DNA from 3 places in the Streptomyces sp. XD-27 genome. Region 2 is predicted to be linked to each of the others. Evidence: riboswitches for the same ligand, from Rfam matches in the RefSeq annotation. Region 2 holds a riboswitch; each other region holds the start of a gene.
The links. Region 2 has a riboswitch for thiamine pyrophosphate ahead of thiO (glycine oxidase ThiO). Riboswitches for the same ligand answer to the same signal wherever they lie in the genome.

Region 1 (9,769 bases), 2.3 Mb from region 2:
GAGCGCGAGCCCGCCGAGGGGTGAAGGGGCACGCATCGATGTGACCGGCGACCGTCACCGTGCCAGACGCCGTCTCAGAGGCTGCGTCAGCACGGTGACCCCGCTGTGTCAGGACGGCGGGCGATCGTGAACGCGTCGACACGGGCAGCAGGACAACCCGGTGACGTGACCCCACGCGCCGTTCGCCCAGCCAGTCGTCCGTCACAGACGTCCACCGCTGCCGCGTGACGCACACGCCGCGGTGGTGGCCGATGTGCCGCCCGACCTCGGCGTACGACATCCCCCTGCCGCTGTCCGCCAGGACGGGCACGCCCGTGCCCTGCTCCCCCTGCGTGCTGCACATCATCAGCAGCGAGGAGACCTACGGGTACGCCATCACGCGTCGACTGAACGAACTCGGCTTCACCGACGTCGTCGAGGGCACGGTCTACACCATCTTGATGCGGCTGGAGCGGAAGAGACTCGTCCAGGTGACGAAACGGCCGTCCGGACAGGGCCCACCGCGCAAGTTCTTCGCGCTCAACGACGCGGGGCGCGAACAATTCGCGGCGTTCTGGACGAAGTGGGACTACCTCTCATCACGCATCGACAACCTGAAGGAGGGCGGGCGATGAGCTTCTGGGAGACTCTGACGGGCAGCGACCTCACGAGGGAATGGAAGGCGTTCGAAGCCCGGGCCGAGGCACTGCCGGACGACTACCGGGTGGCGTGGGAACAGATCAAGACGCGCTCCCTCCCCTACGGGGACCTCACCGGTCGCAAACTGACGCCGATCCTCGACGGCGCCTTGGGGCTGTTCGAAGAAGCGGCGGCGGACGGGCTGAGCGTCGACGAGGTGCTCGGCGACGACATCGAAGGCTTCTGCGTGGCACTGACCGGCGGAGCGGGGGCCCGGAGCTACCGCGACCGGTGGCGCGAGCAGTTGAACAGGAACGTCGCGAAGAAGCTGGGCCGCCTGGGAGGCTGACATGGGCATCCACGACATCATCGAGGGCAAGAAGGAGTGGCGGGCGCACATGGCACGGGTCCGGGCGCTGCCGCCGGACTACGAGATCGTCTACAAGGAAATGCAGCGGTACTTCTTCAAGGTCGGCCCCATCGGCCTGATCGACGGACCCCTGCTCCCGGGGATCGTCGACTTCTTCGAGCAGGGCGCGGCGTCCGGCAAGGGAGTCATCGAGCTCATCGGCGACGACGTCGCCGCCTTCTGCGATGGCCTGATCAAGGACTCGCGCACCCACGCGGACGTCTACCAGGAGTCCATCAGCGAACGCCCCGGCAAGGCCGGGAAGTAGCGCCCCCCACCGCGGTACCCGCGCGCGGTCGGGCGACCGCTCCAGCGACGCCCGGCCCACGGCTCGGCGTCCGGCCCAGGGCCCGACGCCCGGATCCCGCGTCGAACCGCCGCGCCGAGTCCGACCCCGGCACCAGGGCGCGGATCGTCCGCGACGGACACGATGACCCGGGGCGTGAGACCCCGGGTCCCTGGCGGCTCCGCCATCAAGGAATTCCCCTCCCGCGCCCCACGGAGAGTCCGCACCCTTACGTGACTCCGTTCCGGGCCTGCCGCCCGATGTCAGCCGGTCCGCCGTTCCCACGGCACGACTGCGGGGTCAGGGCTTCTCCGACATCACCGAGGGCACCGTCCGCGTGGAACGGATCGAAGCTGTTCGAAGCGGCTTCGCCAAGGGGGTGGTCACGACATGCCCAGAGAGCGGAACGCACCAAGCCAAGTCGATCCGCGTGCGGGGCGCTGGCCGCCGAAGGGCTCATCGACGAGAACGGCGACTGGGCCGCGGGCAACACCCGGCTGTGGTTCCTCGGCGACTTCACCGACCGCGGCCCGGACGGCATCGGCGTCATCGACCTCGTCATGCAGTTGTCCGCGCAGGCCGCCGCCGCGGGCGGCTACTGCAAGGCACTCATGGGCAACCACGAGCTGCTGCTGATCGGCGCCAAGCGGTTCGGCGACACCCCGGTCAACTCCGGCGCCGGCACCGCCTCCTTCCAGGCCGCCTGGCTGCTCAACGGCGGCCAGCGCACCGACATGGAGCGGCTCCAGGACCACCACCTCCAGTGGATGTCCCGGCTCGACGCGATGACCGAGGCGGACGGCTACCTGCTGGTGCACTCCGACACCACCGCCTACCTGGAGTACGGCGACTCCATCGAGGCGGTCAACGACGCCGTGACGGAGGCCCTGCAGCGCAGCGACGCCGACGAGTGCTGGGACCTGTTCCGCAAGTTCACCAAGCGCTTCGCCTTCCGCGACGAGGACGCCGGCCCGGTGGCGGTGCGCGAGCTGCTCGACGCCTACGGCGGCCAGCGCATCGTGCACGGCCACAGCCCCATTCCGTATCTGCTGGGCGAGGTCGGCTCGGAAGACGGCGAGGACGGCGGCGCCCCGTCCGTCGAAGGACCGCACGTCTACGCCGACGATCTCGCCATCGCGATGGACGGCGGCGTGACCATGGCCGGAAAGCTGCTGGTCGTCCAACTACCCCTGGCGGGTTGATCCGGCCGGTATGCGGACCGTTGTTCGGACGGCGAAGGGTTCCGCCCCGAACTCCGCCCGGGAGTTCCACCCGGCCGGGGTGAATTCGGAAAACATACTGTCACCCCGCGCCGCATCGGCTCTACCATCGGCGTATCCGTAGCAGGCTCTCCTCCGTTTCCGCCCCGTCGGCCGGCGAAAGCCGCGCCTCAGGGCCCCTACGGAGCATCGGGGGACGCACATGAACAGCGCTCCGCATCTGCTGATCGAGGACCGTCCGGAGTTCGAGCGGATCCTCGATGAGGCGCTGCGTACCGCGCACCGCGGACCGGATTCCACCGCCGCGGGCCGCCGGCTCACCAACGAACAGCTGCGCACGATGGCGCTCAACGCCTCGGCCGCGATCTCGGCGTGCGCGGCCGCCGAGTACGAGCACTTCGTCGCCCTACGAGACGAACTGCGCGACCCCGCGCACCGTCCCGCCGTGGCGCCACCGGCGGTGGCCGAAGGCGGCGGCGCCGGTGCCGACGACGACGGCACCGGTCCGGGCGACCCGGCCGACCGAACCACCGTGCCGAACCCCTCCGGTGCGGGGTTGGTGGCCGTCCTCACCGTGCTCGCCCCGCTGCTCGCCGGGACCGCAGCGGCGATCTTCCTCCTCCTCGGGTACGCGTTGCGGATGCTGCACCCGGCCCTGTCGATCGCCCAGCCGATGGTCACGGCGGGCTGGTTCTTCGCGGTCCTGACCGCCGCGGGGCTCCTCATCGCCGCCATCGGCCTGCTGCTGACCGCCCTGCGCAACGGGGGCGCCACCCCGCGCGGCGCGGCGTCCCGGACCCGGGCCGAGGAGGTCGACCGCGCCCGTGAGGCATGGCGGCAGGCGCTGCTGGAGCGCGGCGTCCTGCCGTTCCTGTACGAAGCGATGGCCGCCGCCCCGCCGCCCGCGGAGACCCCGGCCCGCTCCTACAGCCCCGGCCACCATCCCCAACCGGCGGGCCGCACACCGCACCTGGGCTACAGCCGCCCCGGCTTCAGCACGGAAGACGGCGACACCCCCACCACCCGCCCCCGCTTCAGCAGTCCGGACTTCTCCAGCCCGGACTACGGCGGCCCGGACCACCATCCGGAATAGCCCATTCCACGGAAATGAGCCGCTCGGCGACCCACAGCCTGTTCATGACGTCCTGGGTTACAAGCCGAGGGAGACGGCTCCCCCTGATCTCGCCGTCGCGGAGGATGCTCAGTCGAGACAGAACTCGTTGCCCTCGATGTCCTGCATCACGATGCACGACTCGTTGTCGTCATCGGCAAGCAGCGTTTGCACGTGTACCGCGCCGAGCGCGACCAGTCGTGCGCATTCGGCCTCCAGTGTGGCGAGGCGCTCGTCACCCACGAGTCCGGTTCCGGCCCGCACGCAGAGATGCACCCGATTCTTGACGATCTTCCCTTCGGGAACGCGCTGGAAGAGCAGGCGCGGGCCCACACCCGAGGGATCACTGCATGCGAAGTAGGTCACCTGATCCTCAGGCGGCAGCGAACGATGGTAGTCCTCCCACGTGGCAAACCCCTCCGGGATCGGCGGTACGACGTACCCCAACACCTCGCACCAAAAACCGGCGAGGCGCGCAGGCTCTGCGCAGTCGAAGGTGACTTGGAACTGCTTGATCGATGCCATCGGCGCACCATAGCAGGGGGACTTTATTGCTCATCTCCCGGCGTGTATCCGCATGTTGTCGGAAGGACAGCCCCTGCTGGCCGCTGCCGTGTCGTGCGGTCGCGCTGTCTACAAGCGTCGAATGGCCTGTGCTTCCGCTCTTTCGACTGGTGTACGGCTGTAGACATGCACCAGCGCGAGGTGGAAGAGCGCAGGGGCGAGAGGCGCCCACCGGTGGATGCGATCGGCACGCAGCATGTACCTGGCCACGGCCGCGGGGCGGAAAGGCACGTAATCGATGGTCTGGTGTTCCCATCGGTCCGCGACTCCCCTGCTCATGCGTGCTTGCAAGCCGTCCTGGGTCAGGTCCTTCAATCGGGCATAGAAGTGGGCGCTCCAGTGGCGCTTGTCAATGTCGAGCACAAACGCCAGAAGTTCCAGCGTGTACTCGTGCGGTTCTATGGACAACTCCTCCCGCATGCCCCGCCGGGCTACCGCGTGCAGATCGGGGGCGCTCCTGCCAGAGGAATCGATATGCCGTGACATCCCCTCGTTGACGGAGGAGTTCCATACACCCGGTGCCATACGGACCCGGTCACTTCGCTGGCTGACGACCAGCATGTCGTCCGCGGTCACCACCGCGACGTTCACGGCGAAACTGCAGTGCAGGAACGCAGGTGCCCGCAGCGGGTTGTCCGGGTCGAGATATCGGGTGCGAGGCGTTGTCCCGTCGGGCAGTCGGCGGTCCAGTTGCTGAGCCGCGAGAAAGGTGTAGTAATCCGTCGGGCGCAGCCGCAGGTGGACTTCGGGCTGCTCGTCGAGGGCGGTCCGGGAGACATCGAACGATTCGACCGCGTAACGAGGACCGTTCCACAGCGGCGTCCGGCCCTCGGCCCGCAGACGCGCACTCTGCGCCTCGATCTCGTCCCGCCAGCCCACCATGTCCGCGGGAAGCTCGACCTCCTCGTCGAGCACCTGGATGTAGACGGCGTCAGCGGGGATGGACGACTCACCGTCCCCTTCCACGATCAGGGCAGAGGTGTGAAGGGGTCCCATGGAGAAGCTTCTCCACACGGGGCCGGACTCTTCCTGGCGCCGCAGGCTGCGCACCGCGCTGGTCGATCGGGTGCGCATCCGGTACCAGGCATTCTGTAAGGGCTGCTGGAACAGCACCGCGAAGAGCATGCCCAGCACAGCGCCGACCACTCCGTTGGCCACATCTATCCCACCCATGTCAGGCAGGTTAGGGATGTCGATCACACCATGTGTGATCTTGTCCCTTCCGTTACGGCGCCCCGCACGCGACAGGCGGAGACCCCCCACAGGCCTCCGCCGCCGCAGCCCGCCGCAGTGGGTCAGTCCGCCAAGGGCAGGTACACGCGGTTGCCCGACTCCGCGAACTCGCGTGACTTCTCCGCCATCCCGGCCTCGATCTCGGACTCCGCCATCGTCTCGCCGTGCTGGCGGCGGATGTCCTGGGAGATCTTCATCGAGCAGAACTTCGGACCGCACATCGAGCAGAAGTGCGCGGTCTTCGCCGGCTCCGCCGGCAGCGTCTCGTCGTGGTACTCGCGCGCCGTGTCCGGGTCGAGGGCCAGGTTGAACTGGTCCTCCCAGCGGAACTCGAAGCGGGCGTCGGACAGGGCGTCGTCCCATTCCTGGGCGCCCGGGTGGCCCTTGGCCAGATCCGCCGCGTGGGCCGCGATCTTGTAGGTGATGACGCCGGTCTTGACGTCGTCGCGGTCGGGCAGGCCCAGGTGCTCCTTCGGGGTGACGTAGCAGAGCATCGCCGTGCCCCACCAGGCGATCATCGCGGCGCCGATGCCCGAGGTGATGTGGTCGTAGGCGGGTGCGATGTCCGTGGTCAGCGGGCCCAGCGTGTAGAAGGGGGCCTCCTCGCAGATCTCCTGCTGGAGGTCCACGTTCTCCTTGATCTTGTGCATCGGGACATGCCCCGGGCCCTCGATCATGGTCTGGACGCCATGCGCCTTGGCGATCCTGTTCAGTTCACCGAGGGTCTTGAGCTCGGCGAACTGCGCCTCGTCGTTGGCGTCCGCGATGGAGCCCGGGCGCAGCCCGTCGCCCAGGGAGTACGTCACGTCGTACGCGGCGAGGATCTCGCAGAGTTCCTCGAAGTTCTCGTACAGGAACGACTCCTTGTGGTGCGCCAGGCACCACGCCGCCATGATCGAGCCGCCGCGCGAGACGATGCCGGTCTTGCGGCGGGCGGTCAGGGGGACGTACGGCAGCCGTACGCCCGCGTGGACCGTCATGTAGTCGACGCCCTGTTCGGCCTGCTCGATGACGGTGTCCTTGTAGATCTCCCAGGTCAGTTCCTCGGCCTTGCCGTCGACCTTCTCCAGCGCCTGGTAGAGGGGGACCGTGCCGATCGGGACGGGGGAGTTGCGCAGCACCCACTCGCGGGTGGTGTGGATGTTGCGGCCGGTGGAGAGGTCCATGACCGTGTCGGCGCCCCAGCGGGTGGCCCAGGTCATCTTCTCCACCTCCTCCTCGATGGAGGAGGTCACCGCGGAGTTGCCGATGTTGGCGTTGACCTTCACCAGGAACCGCTTGCCGATGATCATCGGCTCGATCTCCGGGTGGTTGACGTTGGCCGGCAGGACGGCGCGGCCCGCGGCGATCTCCTCGCGTACGACCTCGGGGGAGACGTTCTCGCGCAGCGCCACGTACTCCATCTCGGCGGTGATCTCGCCGCGCCGGGCATACGCGAGCTGGGTGACCGCCGCGCCGTCCCGGCCCCGGCGGGGCAGTCTGGGCCGGCCGGGGAAGACCGCGTCGAGGTTCTTCAGGCCCCCGCGCGGCGCGGTGTGCTTGATCCCGTCGTCCTCCGGGCGCATGGGGCGCCCGGCGTACTCCTCGGTGTCGCCCCGGGCGACGATCCAGTTCTCCCGCAGCGGCGCCAGGCCGCGCCGGACGTCCGTCTCGACGGCGGGGTCGGTGTACGGGCCGGACGTGTCGTACAGCGTCACGTCCTGGCCGTTGGTGAGGTGCACCTGCCGGACCGGCACCCTCAGGTCCGGGCGGGAACCGGTGACATACGACTTGTGCCAGCCGATCGCGCGCGTGCGTGCATCCTGCATGGTCATGAGACCCACTCCCTACGCCGGCATTACCCGGTAACAGGTTCAGCGGTCGACGCAGCGGTTCTCCGTACCGTATGTACGGATATCAGCGCCCTCTCAGCCCGGTGCTCCGAGCTCCCGCGATTGCAAAGGTGCCACGAGGCTAACGGTTCCCCCGGCAGGCTGAACAGAGGGGCGCGCTTGTCTTGCGCTTGAGTCTCGTGCTGGTCTTGCGATGATCGGTCGGTGACCCCGACACCTGAGCCACACTCCCACGAGCCCTCCGGCGGCCACCCGCCCGGCCCCCACGGCCACGCGCACGGACACTCCCACGCGCACGCCCACGGCCCCGCCACGCCCGTCTCGGCGCATCTGCGCAAGGTCATCGCGGCGGTGCTGATCCCGTTCACCGCCGCCGTCGTCGCCGGGCTGATCGTGCTGTGGCCGGGCGGCGCCCCCGAGGGGCAGGGCGGCCAGCGCAGCGGACTCGGCTTCGACCAGGACACCGTCTCGGGCAAGGTCGTGAAGATCGAGGAGGTGAAGTGCGCCGATGTGGGCGCCCAGCCGCAGCAGCCGCCCGCGCCCGGGGAGGAGCCGGGGCAGCAGCCGAAGCAGTCGGACGAGCCGTGCGAGCGGACGACCATCGAGGTGACCTCCGGCAAGGACAAGGGGCGCACGTTCGAGGAGATCGTGCGGCCGGACGCGTCCCGCCACTACGACACGGGCCAGAGGGTGAAGCTGGCCTACGCGCCCAAGGCGCCGAAGAACCTCCAGTACTCGGTCAGCGATGTGGACCGCGGCTTCCCGATGGCGCTGCTGGCGGGCCTCTTCGCGCTCGCCGTGGTGGCCGTCGGTCGGCTGCGCGGGGTCTTCGCGCTGGTGGCGCTGGCGATCAGTTTCGGGGTGCTGACGCTGTTCATCCTCCCGGCGATCCTGCAGGGCGACAATCCGCTGCTGGTCGCGGTGGTCGGGGGCAGCGCGATCATGCTGATCGCGCTCTATCTGTGCCATGGGCTGACGGCCCGTACGTCGGTGGCGGTGCTCGGCACCCTCGTGTCACTGCTGCTGATCGGCCTGCTGGGGTCGCTCTTCATCAGCTGGGCGTCGCTGACCGGCAACACCGACGACCAGACGGGCCTGGTGCACGGCCTCTATCCGGACATCGAGATCCGGGGTCTGCTGCTGGCGGGGATCATCATCGGTTCACTGGGTGTGCTGGACGATGTGACGGTGACTCAGACCTCGGCGGTGTGGGAGCTCAAGGACGCGGACCCGACGGCGGGTTGGCGGAAGCTGTACGCGGCCGCCATGCGCATCGGGCGGGACCACATCGCCTCCGTGGTCAACACGCTGGTGCTGGCGTACGCGGGTGCGTCGCTGCCGCTGCTGCTGCTGTTCTCGATCGCGGACAGCGGCGTGGGCACGGTGGCGACCAGCGAGATCATCGCCGAGGAGATCGTCCGGACCCTGGTGGGCAGCATCGGGCTGGTCGCCTCGGTGCCGGTGACCACCGCGCTGGCGGCGCTGGTGGTCACCGCCGACCGCCGGCACCCGGAGGCCGCGCCCGCGGGCCGCGGGCGCCGGCGGCGCGCCAAGCCCCGCGGCTAGCTGCCACCCTCCGTGTGCGCCGGGGGAGTTGGGGCGACCTCGTCACCCCGCGTAACGGTCATGAGCGAGGATACGATTGAGCACCGCGTCCAGATCACCCACCGGATCGACGGCGTCCCGCTCGGCGCCGAACGGCACGAGCCGGTCCGTACGGTCCAGGAACGCCACCAGCGGCGCCGCCCCGACCCGGAACAGCGCGCGTTCGCCGCCGACCTGCAGCCGGATGAAGAGGTCGGACGTGTTCCCGCCGGGGACGGGCGTGATGTGCACATCGCCCTCGCCGGTGGGCCTGCTGAGCCCGTCGAGCAGCAGCTCGCGGGCGAACGCCCAGGTCACAGGGGCATCCCCGGGCAGGTTGAAGGTGATTTCCACGGCGTACGGGTCCTCGCTGTCGTACGCCAGCTCGACCGGGATACGGAAGGACAGGTCCTGGGAGACCACGAAGGACATCGTCACTTCCGCCTGGACTGTGTCGCGCATGTCTCGCATCGTTCGCCGCCCCGAATCGATTGGGAATGGCCGGATCGGACCCAACTGGCCCTCTTGACAACATGGTCCGCCAAGCACTAGCGGATCACAAGGAGTGTGATTTCAGATACTGATAGAGAACGAGAGGGAGCTGATGGCGTGGGGAACTCTGGAGCGTAGGGACTCCATTGCAGGACGGAGTCGTTCCGCTTCCCCGACGGGTACGGAAATGGCCAAGGAGGCCGCCGTGTCCCCTGCCGCGACCGGAAACGCGCCGCAGACCGTGCCCAAGACATACTCCTGCCGTTCGATGACCGGTTGCGAACGGTCTCGGGCGGCCAACCGCCGCCGCAGATCGCTCGCGTTCCGTACCGAGTACGGGGTGAGGGCCTGCACCGGATACCGGGACAGGTGGTCCTCACGGTCCCGTTCGTCGAGCTGCGCCAGCAGGCACTGCCCGAT
Region 2 (9,769 bases):
CTGCCATCCGGGACTGACAACCGGCGAACGCTCCGCGTCCCCTTGATTCACGCCGCCGGCCGCCCCGCGGAGCGCCCGCGGGGCCACACGGCGTGCCCCGCCGGGGCCACCGGGCTCACCGTGCCGCGAGTTTGAGCGGAACTGAGGCGTCCGCCGCCTTCGCCCGGTCGATCCGCGCGCCGCTCTCGATGAGCTTGCGGCCCTGCGCCAGGTCACGCGGTCGGCCCACCGCCAGCAGAGCGACCAGGGCGCCGTCCCGCAGCCAGCACACGCTCCACGCCGCACCGCTCGGGTCCCCGCGCCAGAGCAGTTCGTCGGCGGCGGCGTGGTGGCCCGCGTACTGCACGAAGCGGCCGAACTGCTCGGACCAGAAGTACGGCACCGGGTCGTACACCGCGCCGGCGAAGTGCGGCCGCTGCGAGCCGACCAGGTTGGCGGCCACGGTCCGCGGCCCCTGCAACGCGTTGTCCCAGTGGTGCACCAGCAGCCGCCTGCCGTAGCGGGCGGACGGGAACGAGGCGCAGTCGCCCACGGCGTACACGTCGGGCGCCGAGGTCCGCAGCCGCTCGTCGGCGAGCACGGAGCCGTCCGCGGCCAGGTCGATGCCCGAGTCGGCCAGCCAGTCGGTCGCGGGCCGGGCGCCGATGCCGACGAGCACCGCGTCCGCCCGCAGCCGCCTGCCGCCCTCGGGGCCCCCGGCCCGGGCGGCGCCGCCGGGGGCCAGCAGCACGGCGCCCTCCTCGACCGCGGCGACCCGCGTGCTGGTGATCAGCTCGGCGCCGCTGTCCAGGTACCAGCCCGCCATGTACGCGGCGACCTCGGGCGGCAGCGCTCCCGCGAGCGGCCGCTCCGCCGCCTCCACGACGGTCACCGCGCAGCCCGCCTCGCGCGCCGCGGTGGCGAACTCCGCGCCGATCCAGCCCGCCCCGACCACCACGATGTCGTGCCGCGCGGCCAGGACCGGGCGCAGCCGTTCCGCGTCGTCGAGGGTGCGCAGCAGGTGGACGCCGGGCACCTGCTCGGCGCCGGGCAGGGAGATCGGGTCGGCGCCGGTGGCGATCACCAGGTGGTCGTAGGGCAGCGGACCGGCGTCGGTCCGCACGCTCCGCCGCTCCAGGTCCACTCCGGTGGCCCGGCTGCCCAGCCGCAGGTCGACGCCGAGCGCCGCGAAGTCCACGTCGAACGTGGCGCCTTCGGCCTTGCCCAGCAGCAGCGCCTTGGACAGCGGCGGCCGGTCGTACGGCTGGTGGGGCTCGGCGCCCAGCAGCGTGATGGCGCCGGGCCAGCCCTCCTCGCGCAGCGCGACGGCGGTCTGGACCCCGGCCATCCCGGCGCCGACGATCACGACTCTCCCCCGGGTCCCGCCGGGGGCCTGTCCACCGTCGCCCGTATCGGTCCGCTTCCGCTCGCTCAGCCCATCGGTCACCTGATCATCGTAGGTCGGTACCGCCGGTCGGCCGGAACACCGCGCGAGGAGATCTCTGACACATCGTCAGCTATCCGGGCCGTCTCGCTCGCCCTTCCGGCCGCTTCGGCGGGCGTACTAGGGTGTCGGCACACGCACTCGCGGGAGCCCGGACGCACCGGGCTGAGAGGGAGGCTGAGGCGGCCTCCGACCGTACGAACCTGATCCGGGTCATGCCGGCGAAGGGAGGGGCGAGAAGGCCCATGCACGCAACGGACAGACCGTACGACGTCCTCGTGGTCGGCGGCGGCATCATCGGCCTGGTCACGGCCTGGCGGTCGGCGCAGCGGGGGCTGCGCACCGCGGTGGCCGATCCGGCGCCCGGCGGCGGCGCCGCCCAGGTGGCGGCCGGGATGCTGGCCGCCGTCACCGAACTCCACTACGGCGAGGAGACACTGCTCGGCCTCAACCTCGCCTCCGCGCGCCGCTACCCGGACTTCACGGCCGAGCTGGAGGAGGCGAGCGGGCAGGACACCGGTTTCCGCGCCTGCGGCACCCTCGCCGTCGCCCTCGACGCCGACGACCGCGCCCACCTGCGGGAGCTGCACGCGCTCCAGCAGCGCTGCGGGCTGGACGCGCAGTGGCTCAGCGGCCGTGAGTGCCGCCGCCTGGAGCCGATGCTGGCCCCCGGCGTGCGGGGCGGACTGCGCGTGGACGGCGACCACCAGACCGATCCGCGGAGGCTCGCGGCGGCGCTGCTGACCGCGTGCCGGCGCGCCGGGGTCGCCTTCCACCCCTCGCGGGCGGACCGGGTCGAGATGAGCGGGGACACCGTCACCGGCGCCGAGCTGGCCGGTGGCACCCGCCTCGCCGCGGGTCAGACCGTCCTGGCCGCGGGCAGTCACAGCGGGCGGATCGCGGGGCTGCCCCCGGCCGTGCTGCCGCCGGTCCGCCCGGTCAAGGGGCAGGTGCTGCGGCTGCGGGTCCCCGCCGCGTACGCGCCGTTCCTGTCCCGGACCGTACGGGCGGTCGTGCGCGGCGGACACGTCTACCTGGTGCCGCGGGAGAACGGCGAGCTGGTGGTGGGCGCGACCACCGAGGAGCTGGGCTGGGACACCACCGTCACCGCGGGCGGCGTCTACGAGCTGCTCCGCGACGCCCACGAGCTGGTGCCCGGCATCACCGAGCTGCCGCTCGCCGAGACCAGCGCCGGGCTGCGCCCCGGCTCCCCCGACAACGCCCCGCTGCTGGGCCCGACGGCCCTGCCGGGGCTGCATCTGGCCACCGGCCACCACCGCAACGGCGTCCTGCTCACCCCGGTCACCGGCGATGTCATGGCCGAGGTGCTGACCTCCGGCTCGCTGCCCGAGCAGGCCCGCCCGTTCTCCCCGCAGCGGTTCCCCACCTCCCCCTCATCCGATCAGGAGCAGTCCGCATGACCGTCAGCGTCAACGGTGAGCCGCGCGAAATCCCCGAGGGCCTCACCCTCGACCGGCTCGTGGCCGGCTTCACCGCCGCCCCCAGCGGGGTCGCGGCGGCCGTCAACGAGACCGTCGTACCGCGCGGCCAGTGGCCGTCCACCCCGCTCCGTGACGGCGACCGCGTCGAGGTCCTCACCGCGGTCCAGGGAGGCTGACCATGGCGGACGACCCCCTCGTCATCGCCGGGACCGCCTTCGACTCCCGGCTGATCATGGGCACCGGCGGGGCGCCGAGCCTCGACGTGCTGGAGCGGGCGCTGCTGGCGTCCGGGACCGAGCTGACGACCGTGGCCATGCGCCGCCTCGACCCGACCGTGCAGGGCTCGGTGCTCTCCGTGCTGGAGCGGCACGGCATCCGGGTGCTGCCGAACACCGCGGGCTGCTTCACCGCGGGTGAGGCCGTGCTGACCGCGCGGCTGGCCCGGGAGGCGCTGGGCACCGACTGGATCAAGCTGGAGGTGGTGGCGGACGAGCGGACCCTGCTGCCCGACCCGGTCGAGCTGCTGGACGCCGCCGAGACGTTGGTCGACGACGGGTTCACGGTCCTGCCGTACACCAACGACGACCCCGTGCTGGCCCGCCGGCTGGAGGAGGCCGGCTGCGCCGCGATCATGCCGCTGGGGTCCCCCATCGGCTCCGGTCTGGGCATCCGCAACCCGCACAACTTCCAGCTGATCGTCGAGCGGGCGCGGGTCCCGGTGATCCTCGACGCGGGCGCCGGGACCGCCTCGGACGCGGCGCTGGCGATGGAGCTGGGCTGCGCGGCGGTGATGCTCGCCTCGGCGGTCACCCGGGCGCAGGAGCCGGTGCTGATGGCGGGCGCCATGCGGCACGCGGTCGAGGCGGGGCGGCTGGCGTACCGCGCGGGCCGGATTCCGCGCCGGCACTTCGCGCAGGCGTCGTCGCCGACCGAGGGCCTGGCGGACTTCGACCCGGAGCGTCCGGCGTTCTGACCCGCGCCGCCGGGGCCCGGTCCCCGGCCGTGGCCATGTCACCGTTCGGCTGCAGTACGGCGGCCTGGACCCACGGGTAGAGGGCCGGTGCGAGTCGGCTCGTAGACTGCGTTGTCGTGGATACGACCCTCCAGGACCCCTTGGTCGGGCAGGTGCTCGACGGCCGGTACCGCGTCGAGGCGCGGATCGCGGCCGGTGGCATGGCCACGGTCTACCGGACCGTGGACACCCGGCTGGACCGGGTGCTCGCCCTCAAGGTGATGCACCCCTCGCTCGCCGCCGACGCCGCCTTCGTCGAGCGCTTCATCCGCGAGGCCAAGTCCGTGGCCCGGCTCGCCCACCCCAACGTGGTGGGCGTCTACGACCAGGGGACCGACGGGACGTACGTCTATCTCGCGATGGAGTACGTCGCGGGGTGCACCCTGCGGGACGTGCTGCGCGAGCGCGGCGCCCTGCAGCCGCGCGCCGCCCTGGACATCCTGGAGCCGGTGCTCGCCGCGCTCGGCGCCGCGCACCGCGCCGGGTTCGTGCACCGCGACATGAAGCCGGAGAACGTCCTGATCGGGGACGACGGCCGGGTCAAGGTCGCCGACTTCGGGCTCGCCCGCGCCGTCGACACCGCCACCAGCACCTCCACCGACTCGGTCATGGGCACCGTGTCCTACCTGGCCCCCGAGCAGATCGAGCACGGCACCGCCGACACCCGCGCGGACGTCTACGCCTGCGGCGTGGTCCTGTACGAGATGCTGACCGGCGCCAAGCCGCACGCGGGCGGCACCCCGGCGCAGGTCCTCTACCAGCACCTCCACGAGGACATCGCCGCGCCGTCCGCGGCGGTGCCGGGCCTCGCGCCCGCGCTGGACGGCCTGGTGGCGGGCGCCACGGCCCGCGACCCGCAGTCGCGCCCGGACGACGCGGTCGAGCTGCTGGGGCTGGCCCGGGCCGCCCGCGCCGAGCTCGCCGAGGCGCAGCTGGACCTCGTACCGCCGCGTGCGACCTCCGACACGCACGACAACTCCGAGGACCGTACGAGCGTCATCGCGCGCCCGGTGCCGATGGCGGCCGGGGCCGACGTGATGGAGCACACCAGCCGCCTGGAGCTGCCGCCGGAGCCGCCCGCCCCGGCCCGGCGGGGCAGGCGCGGCGCGGGGCGCGGGCTGCCGCCGCGCCCGCTGCTGACGATGGTCGCCGCCGTGCTGCTGCTCCTCGGCATCGGCGCGGGCGTGTGGTACATCAACTCCGGCCAGTTCACCAAGGTCCCCGGCGTGATCGACATGACCGAGGCCAAGGCGAAGCAGAAGCTGCGCGACGAGGGCCTGGAGGTCAAGGTCGTCCGGGAGTTCAGCGACGTCACGGAGCGGGGCAAGGTCATCGGCACCAAGCCCGCGGTCGGCTCCCGGATCCGCGACACCGGAACCGTGACGATCAAGGTCTCCAAGGGGCGGCCGCGGACCGATGTGCCCAACGTCGTCGGCATGCCCCTCAGCGAGGCGCGCAAGCAGCTTCAGGACGCGGGGCTGAGCGTCGGCACCGTGACCCGGGCGTTCAGCGACGAGACCCCGCAGAACCAGGTGCTCGCCACCGACCCGCGCGCGGGCACCACCCGCCGCCCGGGCACCGCCGTCGGCATCACCGTCAGCAAGGGCGAGAAGCTCGACGTCCCGGACGTGATCGGCGAGTCGGTGGCCGACGCCGAGTCGGACCTGCGGGACGCGGGCTTCAAGGTCGAGTACGCCGAGGAGCGGGTGTTCTCCCAGGAGGAGGCGGGCACGATCGCCAAGCAGTCGCCGTCGGAGGGCCCGGCCGCCAAGGGCGACACGATCACGCTGAGCGTCTCCAAGGGCCCGCGGATGATCGAGGTGCCCGACGTCGAGGGTGAGAACGTCGACGACGCCAAGAAGACGCTGGAGGACCTGGGCTTCAAGGTGGAGGTGGACCGTCCGCTGCTGTTCCCCGGCGACGAGGTCAGCGGCCAGTCGGTGGAGGCGGGCGAGAAGGCCGCCGAGGGCAGCACGATCACCATCGAGGTCGACGGTGGTGTCTTCTGACCGGGGCCCGCCCGGGGCCGCGCCCGCAATCCGATCGGCTCCCATGTGCCGGTGGCCGCCCGCGGCCTGGCCGGCACGGGGCTGTCGTACGCCGCCGACATCGGCGCCGAGACCGTGCAGGTCTTCGTCGCCAACCCGCGCGGCTGGGCGACCCCGCCCGGCAGCCCCGCCCAGGACGAGGAGTTCCGCGCCCGCTGCGCCGAGCGGTCGATCCCGGCGTACATCCACGCGCCGTACCTGATCAACTTCGGCTCGCACACCCCGGCCACGGCCGACAGCTCCGGCGTCTCGCTGCGCCACTCGCTGCGCCGCGGCCGGGCCATCGGCGCGCTGGGGGTCGTGGTGCACACCGGTTCCGCCACCGGAGGGCGGGATCGCGCCACCGCGCTGACCCAGGTCCGCTCGCTGCTGCTGCCGCTGCTGGACGAGCTGGACCACGACGACGACCCGTGGCTGCTGCTGGAGCCGACGGCCGGGCAGGGCGCGTCCCTGTGCTCGCTGGTGGCGGATCTCGGCCCGTACTTCGACGCGTTGGACCGCCACCCCAGGCTGGGTGTCTGCCTCGACACCTGCCACGCCTTCGCGGCGGGCCACGATCTCGCGGCGCCCGGCGGGATGAAGCAGACCCTCGACGAGCTGGTGTCGGTGGTGGGCGAGGGCCGGCTGAAACTGATCCACGCCAACGACTCCAAGGACGTCGCCGGCGCCCGCAAGGACCGGCACGAGAACATCGGCGCGGGCCACATCGGAGCCGAGCCGTTCCGTGAGCTGTTCCGGCACCCGGCGACGGCGGGGGTGCCGCTGGTGATCGAGACGCCGGGCCCCAAGGAGCAGTACGCGGCCGACGTGGCCCGGCTCAAGGAGCTGCGCGACGCCTGAGGGCGACCGGGAAACGCGCGGGACGCGGCCGCCGGGTCACAGCTCGGGGCCGTCGCCCGGCTCCTCCTGGTACGAGTAGCGCTGCTCGCGCCAGGGGTCGCCGAGGTTGTGGTAGCCCCGCTCCTCCCAGAAGCCGCGGCGGTCGGCGGTCATGTACTCAACGCCCCGGACCCACTTCGGGCCCTTCCAGGCATACAGGTGCGGGACGATCAGCCGCGCCGGGAACCCGTGCTCGGCGGTGAGCGGCTCACCGTCCTTGTGGGTGGCGAAAATCGTGCGCTCGCCGGTGAAGTCCGCCAGCCGCAGATTGGCGCTGTAGCCGTACTCCGCCCACACCATCACATGGGTGGCGGCGGGCGCGGGCGGGGCGAGTTCGAGGATCGTACGGGCGGCCACGCCGCCCCATTCCGCGCCCAGCATGCTGAACTTCGTGACGCAGTGCAGGTCGGCGACGACCGTGGTGTACGGCAGCGCGGAGAACTCGTCGTGCGTCCAGGTGTGCTTGTCCCCGTCGGCGGTGGCGCCGAAGACCCGGAACTCCCAGCGGTCCGGTTTGAACTTCGGGACCGGCCCGTAGTGCGTAACCGGCCAACCGCGCTGCAGCCGCTGCCCCGGAGGCAGCTGTGCGAGCTCCCCCTCGCGGTGTTCCGACTGACCCATGGCTCCATGGTGTCAGACCGTGAGGGGTGGTCGTGACCAGCGCAGGCCAGGGAGAATCTTCCCTTGAGGGTGGCGGTGGGAGACGGGAGGGCGATTCGGGCAAGCCGTACTAAGCGTGAACTTACTGGACTCCCCGAGGGCGCGGTGCGACGATGCGCGCAATCTGCCGTTCCCCGCCTGGATTGGAAGGAGCCCCTCGATGCAGGGCGACCCCGAGGTCATCGAGTTCCTCAACGAGCAGCTGACCGGCGAGCTGACCGCGATCAACCAGTACTTCCTGCACGCCAAGATGCAGGAGAACCTGGGCTGGACCAAGCTCGCCGCCTACACCCGGCACGAGTCGTTCGACGAGATGAAGCACGCGGAGGTGCTCACCGACCGGATCCTGTTCCTGGACGGGCTGCCCAACTACCAGCGGCTCTTCCACGTCCGGATCGGCCAGACCCTCACCGAGATGTTCCAGGCCGACCGGCAGGTCGAGGTGGAGGCGATCGACCGGCTCAAGCGCGGCATCGAGGTGATGCGCGCCAAGGGGGACATCACCTCGGCCAACATCTTCGAGAGCATCCTGGCGGACGAGGAGCACCACATCGACTACCTCGACACCCAGCTGGACCTCATCGAGAAGCTCGGCGAGCCGCTCTACATCGCCCAGCAGATCGAGCAGACGACCCCGAACGGCGGCTGAGGTCCGGGTCGGGCGCCTGGCTCAGGCGGCCCGGGAGGCGACCGGGACCGGGCCGGCCTCCGCGGCCAGCACCGCGGCGGCGGGCTCCCCCTGGTCGAGCAGTTCGCGGCGGGGGCACGCGCCCCGGCCGAGCAGCGCCTGGATCCGACGCACGCAGGAGCCGCAGTCCGTCCCCGCCTTGCACGCGCCGGCTATCTGCCGGGGGGTGCAGGCACCGGCAGACGCGTGCTCTTGCACCTGCTTCTCGGTGATGCCGAAGCATGAGCAGACGTACACGCGGTGCTCCTGGATGGACCCGATGATCAGTAAGGTTACCCTCACCTTACCCGCCCTGGCCGTCGGGCAAAAGTGCAAGAGGGCGCGGATCGCTGTGATCCGCGCCCCATCGCATGTCAGAGCAGCTCTTACTGGTCCCGGTACATCTCCGCGACCAGGAACGCCAGGTCCAGGGACTGGCTGCGGTTCAGCCGCGGGTCGCAGGCCGTCTCGTAGCGCTGGTGCAGGTCGTCGACGAAGATCTCGTCGCCGCCGCCCACGCACTCGGTGACGTCGTCGCCGGTCAGCTCGACGTGGATGCCGCCCGGGTGGGTGCCCAGGCTCTTGTGCACCTCGAAGAAGCCCTTGACCTCGTCCAGTACGTCGTCGAAGCGGCGCGTCTTGTGGCCGGAGGCGGCCTCGAAGGTGTTGCCGTGCATCGGGTCGCAGATCCACACGACCTGCGCGCCCGACGCGCTGACCTTCTCCACCAGGTTCGGCAGCCGGTCGCGGATCTTGTCCGCGCCCATCCGCGTGATGAAGGTCAGCCGGCCCGGCTCGCGGTCCGGGTCCAGCCGGTCGATCAGCGTCAGCGCGTCCTCCGGGGTGGTGGTCGGGCCGAGCTTCACCCCGATCGGGTTGCGGATCCGGGAGGCGAACTCGATGTGCGCCCCGTCCAGCTGCCGGGTGCGCTCACCGATCCACACCATGTGCCCGGACACGTCGTACAGCTGGCCGGTGCGCGAGTCGGTGCGGGTCAGCGCCGACTCGTAGTCGAGGATCAGCGCCTCGTGCGAGGAGTAGAACTCGACGGTCTTGAACTCCTCCGGGTCCACCCCGCAGGCGTTCATGAAGTTCAGCGCCCGGTCGATCTCACGGGCCAGCGCCTCGTAGCGCTGACCGGACGGGGAGGACTTCACGAAGTCCTGGTTCCAGGCGTGCACCTGGCGCAGGTCCGCGTAGCCACCGGTGGTGAAGGCGCGCACCAGGTTCAGCGTCGACGCCGACGCCTGGTACATCCGCTTCAGCCGCTGCGGGTCCGGGATCCGGGCCTCGGCGGTGAACTCGAAGCCGTTGACGGAGTCGCCCCGGTAGGTGGGCAGCGTCACGCCGTCGCGGGTCTCGGTCGGCTTGGAGCGCGGCTTGCTGTACTGCCCGGCGATCCGGCCCACCTTCACCACCGGGACGGACCCGGCGTAGGTGAGCACGGCGCCCATCTGGAGCAGCGTCTTGAGCTTGTTGCGGATCTGGTCGGCGCCGACGGCGTCGAACGCCTCGGCGCAGTCGCCGCCCTGGAGCAGGAACGCCTCACCGCGCGCGACAGCTCCCAGCCGGGCGCGCAGCTGGTCGCACTCGCCCGCGAAGACGAGCGGCGGATAGGACTCGAGCTCGGCGATCACA
Region 3 (9,769 bases), 4.0 Mb from region 2:
CAGCAGCCGGCAGGCACCGGGCCGGGCGGCGGCCGGGACCGGGACCGTGCCCCAGGGGGTGTCCGCGGCGGCTCCGTGCACGGTGGCCGCCACCACGTTGTCGAAGCCGAGGAAGCGGGCGACGAACTCGGAGGCGGGGCGCCGCCACACCTCCAGCGGGGTGCCGGCCTGCGCGATCCGGCCGCCGTCCATGACCACCACCCGGTCGGCCAGCGCGAACGCCTCGCCCTGGTCGTGGGTGACGGCCAGCACGGTCGTACCCAACCGGTCGAAGAGCTGGCGCAGTTCGACCACCAGGCGTTCGCGCAGGGCCCGGTCGAGCTGGCCGAGGGGTTCGTCGAGCATCAGCAGGCGAGGGCTGGGGGCCAGGGCGCGGGCGAGGGCCACGCGTTGCTGCTCGCCGCCGGACAGCGCGGCCACGGCCCGCCGGGCGGCGCCGGGCAGTCCCACCAGGTCCAGCAGTTCGGCGACGCGGCGCTCACGGTCGGCGCGGCCGGTGCCGCGCATCCGCAGTCCGAAGCCGACGTTGCCGCCGACGTCGCGCTGGGGGAAGAGCTGGTGGTCCTGGAACATCAGGCCCACGCCGCGCCGGTGCGTCGGGACGCCGGTCTGGTCGCGGCCCGCCAGCAGCACTCGCCCGGCGTCCGCCCGCTGCAGCCCGGCGACGACCCGCAGCAGGGTGGACTTGCCGCTGCCGCTGGGGCCGAGGACGCACACCGTCTCGTGCTCGGCGACCTCCAGGTCCACGGCGTCCAGCGCGGTCCGCGCCCCGAAGCGGACGGTCAGCTGTTCCAGCCGCAGCATGGCCATCTAGAACTCTCCTGTACGGTCGGCCCTGACGCGCTCCAGCACCACCAGGGAGCAGGCGCACACGAGCATGAGAACGGTGCTCAGCGCCATCGCCTGCCCGTAGTTCAGGTCCCCCGCGCGGCCCAGGAAGCGGGAGACGGCGACCGGCAGCGTGGGGTTGTCGGGCCGGGCGATGAAGACGGTGGCGCCGAACTCGCCGAGCGAGACGGCGAACGCGAAGCCCGCCGCGATCCCCACGGCGCGTCCGACCAGCGGCAGGTCCACCTCGCGCCAGGCCCGCAGCGGGGAGGCGCCCAGCACGGCGGCCGCCTCGCGCAGTCGGTGGTCCACCGCCCGCAGCACCGGCAGCATGGTGCGGACGACGAACGGCACGCCGACCAGGGCCTGCGCCAGCGGCACCAGAACCCAGGAGGCGCGCAGGTCCAGCGGCGGCTCGTCGAGGGCGATGAGGAAGCCGAAGCCGACGGTCACGGCGGAGGTGCCCAGCGGCAGCATCAGCAGCGCGTCGAAGCCCCGTGCGAGGCGTCCGGCGCGCCGGGTGAGCGCGGCGGCGGCGAGGCCGCCGACGACCAGGGCGATGAGGGTGGCGGCGGCCGCGTACTCCAGGGAGTTCCACACGGCCTCGACCGGCGCGACGAGGAACATCCCGCCGCTGTCGTCGACCGATCCCAGGGCGCGGTAGTAGGCCAGGCCGTAGCCGTCGGGGGTCTCGAAGGACCGCGCCACCAGGACGCCGAGCGGCAGCAGGATCAGCAGCGCGATCTGGACCAGCACCAGGCCGAGCAGCGTCCACTGCCCGGCACCGCGCGGGCGGCGGGCAGTGTGCGCCGGGTCGACCAGCCGCAGGGTGCTCTCCCGGCGCCGGACGGTCCAGGCGTGCACCGCGAGCAGCGTGCCGACCGCCGCGAACTGCACCAGGCTGAGCACGGCGGCGGTGGGCAGGTCCAGCAGCTGGGCCGTCTGCCGGTAGATCTCCACTTCCAGGGTGGCGTAGTGCGGGCCGCCGAGGATCTGTACGACGCCGAAGGAGGTGAAGGTGAACAGGAAGACCATGAGCGCGGCGGCGGCCACCGCGGGGGCGAGCGCGGGCAGGGTGACGCGCCGCCAGGCCGCCAGGCGGCCCGCTCCGAGGACCCGCGCCGCCTCCTCCTGGCGCGGGTCGAGCTGCGCCCACAGCCCGCCGACGGTCCGTACGACGACCGCGTAGTTGAAGAACACGTGCGCCAGCAGGATCGCCCAGACGGTGGTGTCCAGGCGTATGCCCCACAGGTCGTCCAGCAGTCCGCCGCGGCCGAGCAGTGCCAGGAAGGCGGTGCCCACGACGACGGTGGGCAGGACGAACGGCACGGTGACCACGGCGCGCAGCAGGTGTCTGCCGGGGAAGTCCAGGCGTGCGAAGACGTACGCGCCGGGCAGGGCGAGGGCCAGGGTCAGGGCAGTGGAGGCGGCCGCCTGCCAGGTGGTGAACCACAGGACGTCGCGGACGCCCGGGTCGCCGAGCACCTCGCCGATGCGGTCGAACCGCCACCGGCCGTCGGCCTTGAGCCCGCGGGTGACGATGGCGGCCACCGGATACGCGAAGAAGACCGCGAAGAAGGCCAGCGGCAGGGCCATCAGGCCGAGCCGGACCGCCGCGCCGCGCGGGTTACGGCGGCGCGGCGCGGCGGCCGGGCTCGTCTTCACCGGCCGGTTGTCGGCAGGACGGGTCTTTACAGGACGAGGGAGGACCATGACTTGATCCACGGCTCACGGTTCTCGGCGATCTTCTCGGGAGCCATGGTCTCGGGGTGGTCCACCTTCGCGCCGAACTCGGTGAACAGCTTCGGCAGCTCGGCCCCCTTGAGGACCGGGTTGACCCACATGTTCAGCGGGATGTCCTCCTGGAACCGCTTGCTGATCAGGAAGTCCAGCAGGGCCTTGCCGCCTTCCTCGTTCCGGGCGCCCTTGAGCAGGCCCGCGAACTCGGTCTGCCGGAAGCAGGTGCCGGTCGCGACGCCGGTCGGCGCCTTCTTGGGCTGCGGCTTGGCGTAGTACACCTCGGCCGGGGGGCTGCCGGCGTAGGAGACGACCAGGGGCCGGTCGCCGCCGGCCTTCTTGCCTCCGGCGGAGCCGGAGAACCGGTCGTTGTAGGCCTGGCTCCAGCCGTCGACCACCTCGACGCCGTTGTCCTTGAGCTTCTTCCAGTAGTCGCGCCAGCCGTCGTCGCCGTACCGGGCGGCGGTGGCCAGGAGGAAGGACAGGCCGGGCGAGGACGTGGCGGCGTTCTCGGTGACCAGCAGGTTCTTGTACTGGGGCTTGACGAGGTCGTCGAAGGTCTGCGGCGGCGCCAGCTTCTTGTCGGCGAAGTACTTCTTGTCGTAGTTGACGCAGACCTCGCCGGTGTCGACGGGCGTCACGCGGTGCTTGTCCCGGTCGTACTGGACCGAGGCCGGGATCCGGTCCAGGCCCTTGGCCTCGTACGGGGTGAACAGGTCGTTGTCCAGCGCGCGGGAGAGCAGGGTGTTGTCGACGCCGAAGAGGACATCGCCTTCGGGGTGCCCCTTGGTCAGCACCGCCTTGTTGACGGCGACCCCGGCGTCCGCGTTCTCGAGGACCTTCAGCTTGTAGCCGCTCTTCCGTTCGAACTCCTTCTGTACCTCAGGGGAGAGTGCGAACGATTCGTGGCTGACCAGGGTGACGGTCTTGGAGCCACCGCTGTCGGCCTCGTCGGAGCCGTCGCAGGCGGCGAGGGTGGTGGTGGCGAGCGCGCCGAGGAGGGCGGCCCCGAGGGCGCGCCGAAGGCTGGTGTTCATCGGTTGTGCTGACTCCCTACGCCGGTATGACCCGGATCAGGTCCGAGGGTCTGCGGCGGTGCCGCACTCTCAGCGCTGTGTGCGCTCCCCTGTCGGATTGTTCATTTGTGCGAAGGCACAGTACCAGCCACCGTGTACCAGCCACCGTGCCGTGCTCAGCAGGGCCGTTCCGGCCTCGGCTCAGCGCTCGGCGGCCGCGAGCTGCCCGCAGGCGCCGTCGATCTCCTGGCCCCGGGTGTCCCGCACGGTCACGGGCACGCCGTGGGCCTCAAGCGCGGCCACGAACGCCTTCTCGTCCTCGGGGCGGGAGGCGGTCCACTTCGACCCGGGCGTCGGGTTCAGCGGGATGAGGTTCACATGCACCCGGTGGCCCTTGAGCAGCCGTCCCAGCAGGTCGGCCCGCCACGCCTGGTCGTTGATGTCCTTGATCAGCGCGTACTCGATGGAGATCCGGCGGCCGGACTTCTCGGCGTACTCCCAGGCGGCGTCGAGGACCTCGCGGACCTTCCAGCGGGTGTTCACCGGGACGAGGGTGTCGCGCAGCTCGTCGTCGGGCGCGTGCAGCGAGACGGCGAGGCGGCACTTGAAGCCTTCGTCCGCGAACCGCAGCATCGCCGGCACCAGGCCGACCGTGGAGACGGTGATGCCGCGCTGCGACAGCCCCAGCCCGTCCGGCTCGGGGTCGGTGAGCCGCCGGATGGCGCCGACGACGCGGTTGTAGTTGGCCAGCGGCTCGCCCATCCCCATGAAGACGATGTTCGACAGCCGCGCCGGTCCACCGGGGATCTCCCCGTCGCGCAGGGCCCGCATCCCGTCGACGATCTGGTGCACGATCTCGGCGGTGGACAGGTTCCGGTCGAGTCCCGCCTGGCCGGTGGCGCAGAACGGGCAGTTCATGCCGCACCCGGCCTGCGAACTGATGCACATGGTGACCCGGTCCGGGTAGCGCATCAGGACCGATTCGACGAGCGTGCCGTCGAAGAGCCGCCACAGGGTCTTGCGCGTGGTGTCGTCATCGCAGGAGATGTGCCGTACGACGCTCATGAGGTCGGGCAGCAGCTCACTGGCCAGCTTCTCGCGGGCCGCCGCCGGGATGTCGGTCCACTGCGCCGGGTCGTGGGCGTACCGGGCGAAGTAGTGCTGCGACAGCTGCTTGGCGCGGAACGGCTTCTCACCGATGGCGGCGACGGCCTCGCGGCGCTCGGCGGGCGAGAGGTCGGCGAGATGCCGCGGCGGCTTCTTGGCTCCGCGCGGGGCGACGAAAGTGAGTTCTCCGGGCTTCGGCATGGTCGTACCAGTGTCGCAGACGTGAGCGGAGGGCCCCGCCATCCTGTGGATAACGGGGCCCTCCGGCACGTTCGTGCAGTTCAGCGGCGGTTCATCCCTGCCCGACGAAGATCACGAGCAGCAGCCACACCACCGGCGCCGTCGGCAGCAGCGAGTCCAGCCGGTCCATGATGCCGCCGTGACCGGGGAGCAACTTGCCCATGTCCTTGATCCCGAGGTCCCGCTTGATCATGGACTCGCCGAGGTCGCCGAGGGTCGCGCTGATCGCGACGGCGAGCCCGAGCAGCAGGCCCTGCCACCAGACGCCGTCGTCGATCAGGTACTGCATGCACAGCGCGCCCGCGGCCATGGCGAAGGCCATCGCGCCCAGCAGCCCCTCCCGCGTCTTGCCGGGGCTGATGCGCGGCGCGAGCTTGTGCTTGCCGAAGCGCCAGCCGACGGCATACGCGCCGGTGTCGCTGACCACGGTCAGCAGCAGGAAGGTGACCACCCGCTTCGGCCCGTCGTCGGCGGCCAGCATGAGGGCCACGAAGGTGGCGAGGAACGGGACGTAGAACGCCGTGAAGACGCCGGCGGTCACATCGCGAAGGTAGTTCTCCGGCGGTTCGGTCATCCGCCAGACGAGCACCGCGAGCGCGGTGAGCGCCACGGCGACCCACGCGCCCTCGGCACCGCGCGCGTATCCGGCGATGACCATGGCGACGCCGCCGACGGCCAGCGGGATCAGCGGGGCGCGGATCTCCTTGCGTTCGGCGAGCCGTGAGGTGAGCTCCCACAGGCCGACCACCACGGCGAGCGCTATCACGCCGAGGAAGACGGGCTTGTAGATGAACAGCGACGCGACGATGACCGCGCCCAGGCCGACGCCGACCCCTATCGCGGCCCGCAGATCGCGGCCCGCGCTCTTCTTGGCGGGCGCGGGCGCGGTCTCGGGGGCCGGGTCGTGGGCCGGGGTGGGACTGTCGCGGTGAGCAGGAGGAACGGGTGGTCGGGCTGGCTCGTGCGTCCGGCCCGCCGGTTCCGGCTCGTCACGGAACAGGGGGCCGCTCGGCCGAGCGGCCCCCCGGTCACGGTCGTCCTGGTTTCCGCCTGCGTCGGGCACGGTGGGCATGGGCCGAGTTTGCGCCGCTTCGCCCACCTTGTGCGCGGGACCCGCCGACATGGCCAGTCCTTGGTCGGTCGGGCCCCAGTATCCGGCGCGTGGCGGGGCCCCCCAGGCAGAGTCGTTCATCAGACCTCAAGCAGCTCGGCTTCCTTGTGCTTGAGCAGCTCGTCGACCTGGGCCACGTACTTCGCGGTGGTGTCGTCGAGCTCCTTCTCGGCGCGGCGCACCTCGTCCTCGCCGGTCTCCTTGTCCTTGACAAGCTTGTCGAGGGACTCCTTGGCCTTGCGGCGGACGCTGCGGATCGAGATCTTCGCGTCCTCGCCCTTGCCCTTGGCGACCTTGATGAACTCCTTGCGGCGCTGCTCGGTGAGCTCCGGGAACGTCACGCGGATGATGCTGCCGTCGTTGCTCGGGTTGACGCCCAGGTCCGAGTCACGGATCGCCTGCTCGATGTTGCGCAGCGCGCTCTTGTCGAACGGGGTCACCACGGCCATGCGTGGTTCCGGCACCGAGAAGGACGCCAGCTGGTTGATCGGCGTCATCGCACCGTAGTAGTCCGCCACGATCTTGTTGAACATCGCCGGGTGCGCACGCCCGGTGCGGATCGCGGCGAAGTCCTCCTTGGCGACCACAACGGCCTTCTCCATCTTCTCCTCGGCCTCGAGGAGGATCTCTTCGATCACCACTTGCTCCTGGTGTTATCAGTAAGCAGAGCCTCGCCCCTGCGTGCGTCTTCTCCTGCACGGTGTCCGACCGGCAGGCCGTTGTCCATCCCCGTAACGGGCTGTGCAACCGTCGTCAGGCTGTCAGGCCCGGGTGCCCTCGGCGCTCACGAGCGTGCCGATCTTCTCACCCTTCACCGCGCGCGCGATATTGCCCTCGGCGAGGAGCTCGAAGACGAGGATCGGCAGCTTGTTGTCCCGGCAGAGGGTGATGGCGGTGGCGTCGGCGACCTTGAGGTCGCGGGCGATCACCTCGCTGTACTCCAGGGCGTCGAACTTCACCGCGTCGGGGTTGGCCTTGGGGTCGGAGTCGTAGACCCCGTCCACGCCGTTCTTCCCCATGAGAAGTGCCTCGGCGTGGATCTCCAGGGCGCGCTGGGCGGCGGTGGTGTCGGTGGAGAAGTACGGCATGCCCATGCCCGCGCCGAAGATCACGACGCGTCCCTTCTCCAGGTGCCGTACGGCGCGCAGCGGGATGTACGGCTCCGCGACCTGCCCCATGGTGATGGCCGTCTGGACGCGGGAGTCGATGCCTTCCTTCTCCAGGAAGTCCTGGAGGGCGAGGCAGTTCATGACGGTTCCGAGCATGCCCATGTAGTCCGAGCGGGCCCGGTCCATGCCCCGCTGCTGCAGCTCGGCGCCGCGGAAGAAGTTGCCACCGCCGATGACGACGGCGATCTGGGCGCCGTCCCGGACGACCGCGGCGATCTCCCGGGCCATGGTGTGCACGACGTCGGGGTCGACGCCGAGCGCCCCGCCGCCGGCGAATGCCTCGCCGGACAGCTTCAGCAGGAACCGGCGCGGTTTGCTGCCGCCGAGAGCGTGCTTGTCGCCGGCGGCCGGTGTGGCGTCATCGCCCTGATTCATTGGAGATCTCCTCGTGCACATACGAAGAAGGCCACTGCCGGATGGGTCTTCGACCTCTGCGGCAATGGCCTCCTCGTCACATCTGCGGCCGACCGGTTGACGGCTGGCTGCGTACGACCCTAGCGGGGCCGCACGTCATTCGCTGCCCTGCGGCAGGCTCAGGCGCCGACGCGGATGCGCGCGAAGCGCTTCAGCGTGACACCGGCCTCGGCCAGGACCTTCTCGACGGTCTTCTTGTTGTCCTTGGCGAACGGCTGCGCGAGCAGCGTGTTCTCCTTGAAGAAGCCGTTGACGCGACCCTCGACGATCTTCGGAAGGGCGGCGTCGGGCTTGCCCTCCTCCTTCGCGGTGGCCTCGGCGACGCGGCGCTCGTTCTCGACGACCTCGGCCGGGATTTCCTCACGGGAGAGGAACTTCGGCGCGAAGGCGGCGATGTGCTGCGCGACGTCCTTGGCGACCTCGGCGCTCTCCTTGTCCAGCTCGACCAGGACGCCGACCTGCGGCGGCAGGTCCGGGCTGGTGCGGTGCATGTACGCGAAGACGTAGCCGTCGGTGAACTGCGCGAAGCGGTCCAGGACGATCTTCTCGCCCAGCGTGGCGTTGGCCTCGTCGACATACGCCTGGACGGTCTTGCCGGCCTCGATCTCGGAGGCGAGCAGGGCCTCCAGGTCGGCCGGGGTGGTCTTGGCGACGTGCGCGGCGAGGGCCTCGGCGACGGCGACGAACTTGTCACCCTTGGCGACGAAGTCGGTCTCGCACTTGAGCTCCAGCAGGACGCCGGCGGTGTTGTCGTCGGCGATCAGGGAGACGACGGCACCGTTCTCGGCGGTGCGGCTCTCGCGCTTGGCCACACCCTTCTGGCCCTTGATGCGGAGGAGCTCGACGGCCTTGTCGACGTTGCCCTCGGCCTCGTCCAGCGCCTTCTTGCAGTCCATCATGCCGGCGCCGGTGAGCTCACGGAGCTTCTTGACGTCAGCGGCGGTGAAGTTCGCCATGGTCTGTGTTTCTCTTCTCGAAAGTCTCGAAGTCTCGATCGGAAGTCGGTGCTCTACGGGTGGACGGCGGGGGCGCGGGCCCCCGCCGTCGACAACCGTGAGGCTGGGGCGTCAGCCCTGCTCGGCGTCGGCGGCCGGAGCCTCGGCAGCCGGAGCCTCGGTGGCCGGAGCCTCGGTGGCCGGGGCCTCAGCGGCGGCCTCGGCCGGCTTCTCGGCCTCGTCGGCCTTCTTGTCGCCCTCGAGCAGGTCGCGCTCCCACTCGGCCAGCGGCTCGCCGGCGGCCTTCTCACCCTTGCCCTCGGCAGCGCCGGAGCGGGCGATGAGGCCCTCGGCGACGGCGTCGGCGATCACACGGGTGAGCAGGGTGACGGAGCGGATCGCGTCGTCGTTGCCCGGGATCTTGTAGTCGACCTCGTCCGGGTCGCAGTTGGTGTCGAGGATCGCGACGACCGGGATGCGGAGCTTGCGCGCCTCACCGACGGCGATGTGCTCCTTCTTGGTGTCGACGATCCAGACGGCGCTCGGCACCTTCTGCATCTCGCGGATGCCGCCGAGGGTCTTCTCCAGCTTGGCCTTCTCGCGGGAGAGGACCAGGAGCTCCTTCTTGGTGAGGCCGGAGGCGGCCACATCCTCGAAGTCGATCTGCTCGAGCTCCTTCAGGCGCTGCAGGCGCTTGTAGACGGTCGAGAAGTTGGTGAGCATGCCGCCCAGCCAGCGCTGGTTGACGTAGGGCATGCCGACGCGGGTCGCCTGCTCGGCGATCGCCTCCTGCGCCTGCTTCTTGGTGCCGACGAACATGATGGAGCCGCCGTGCGCGACGGTCTCCTTGACGAACTCGTAGGCGCGGTCGATGTACGACAGCGACTGGAGCAGGTCGATGATGTAGATGCCGTTGCGCTCGGTGAAGATGAAGCGCTTCATCTTCGGGTTCCAGCGGCGGGTCTGGTGCCCGAAGTGGACGCCGCTCTCCAGCAGCTCCCGCATCGTGACGACGGCCATGGCCGTACTCCTTGAGGTACTCGGTTTCGCGGTGACCGGGCGGCCTCCGCGCCTGACGCCCCGGCGCGCCTGCCACGGAGAAGTCTGGCGGGACCTTCCGAGGACCGAGGGACGCGGCCGCCGGGCTGCCCGAGAAGGCGGAAGCACCGGTGGCGGGGCGTGCGAAGTCGACCCGGTGACCCGGATCGCCAT

Region 1: linked by a shared signal. The riboswitch ahead of thiC (phosphomethylpyrimidine synthase ThiC) and the one ahead of thiO (glycine oxidase ThiO) in region 2 are both predicted to bind thiamine pyrophosphate.
Region 3: linked by a shared signal. The riboswitch ahead of Q3Y56_RS25850 (thiamine ABC transporter substrate binding subunit) and the one ahead of thiO (glycine oxidase ThiO) in region 2 are both predicted to bind thiamine pyrophosphate.

What each region holds. Positions count from the first base shown of each region.
Region 1 is NZ_CP130713.1:4,160,844-4,170,612, reverse strand. Features, by position in the region: gene Q3Y56_RS17995 (amino acid adenylation domain-containing protein) at 1-24, shown strand, start outside; gene Q3Y56_RS17990 (PadR family transcriptional regulator) at 225-614, shown strand; gene Q3Y56_RS17985 (DUF1048 domain-containing protein) at 611-967, shown strand; gene Q3Y56_RS17980 (DUF1048 domain-containing protein) at 969-1,295, shown strand; gene Q3Y56_RS17975 (metallophosphoesterase) at 1,574-2,515, shown strand; gene Q3Y56_RS17970 (hypothetical protein) at 2,736-3,626, shown strand; gene Q3Y56_RS17965 (VOC family protein) at 3,735-4,169, opposite strand; gene Q3Y56_RS17960 (hypothetical protein) at 4,278-5,408, opposite strand; gene thiC (phosphomethylpyrimidine synthase ThiC) at 5,504-7,255, opposite strand; TPP riboswitch at 7,248-7,383, opposite strand; gene Q3Y56_RS17950 (YibE/F family protein) at 7,478-8,839, shown strand; gene Q3Y56_RS17945 (SsgA family sporulation/cell division regulator) at 8,882-9,319, opposite strand; gene Q3Y56_RS17940 (IclR family transcriptional regulator) at 9,431-9,769, opposite strand, start outside.
Region 2 is NZ_CP130713.1:1,866,743-1,876,511, forward strand. Features, by position in the region: gene Q3Y56_RS07940 (NAD(P)/FAD-dependent oxidoreductase) at 116-1,327, opposite strand; TPP riboswitch at 1,557-1,671, shown strand; gene thiO (glycine oxidase ThiO) at 1,669-2,844, shown strand; gene thiS (sulfur carrier protein ThiS) at 2,841-3,041, shown strand; gene Q3Y56_RS07955 (thiazole synthase) at 3,044-3,838, shown strand; gene pknB (Stk1 family PASTA domain-containing Ser/Thr kinase) at 3,955-5,886, shown strand; gene Q3Y56_RS07965 (deoxyribonuclease IV) at 5,920-6,765, shown strand; gene Q3Y56_RS07970 (sulfite oxidase-like oxidoreductase) at 6,802-7,425, opposite strand; gene bfr (bacterioferritin) at 7,625-8,113, shown strand; gene Q3Y56_RS07980 (bacterioferritin-associated ferredoxin) at 8,135-8,434, opposite strand; gene Q3Y56_RS07985 (class II 3-deoxy-7-phosphoheptulonate synthase) at 8,518-9,769, opposite strand, start outside.
Region 3 is NZ_CP130713.1:5,896,005-5,905,773, reverse strand. Features, by position in the region: gene Q3Y56_RS25860 (ABC transporter ATP-binding protein) at 1-810, opposite strand, end outside; gene Q3Y56_RS25855 (iron ABC transporter permease) at 811-2,424, opposite strand; gene Q3Y56_RS25850 (thiamine ABC transporter substrate binding subunit) at 2,520-3,602, opposite strand; TPP riboswitch at 3,599-3,703, opposite strand; gene rlmN (23S rRNA (adenine(2503)-C(2))-methyltransferase RlmN) at 3,783-4,889, opposite strand; gene Q3Y56_RS25840 (phosphatidate cytidylyltransferase) at 4,981-6,120, opposite strand; gene frr (ribosome recycling factor) at 6,120-6,677, opposite strand; gene pyrH (UMP kinase) at 6,801-7,583, opposite strand; gene tsf (translation elongation factor Ts) at 7,742-8,578, opposite strand; gene rpsB (30S ribosomal protein S2) at 8,690-9,577, opposite strand.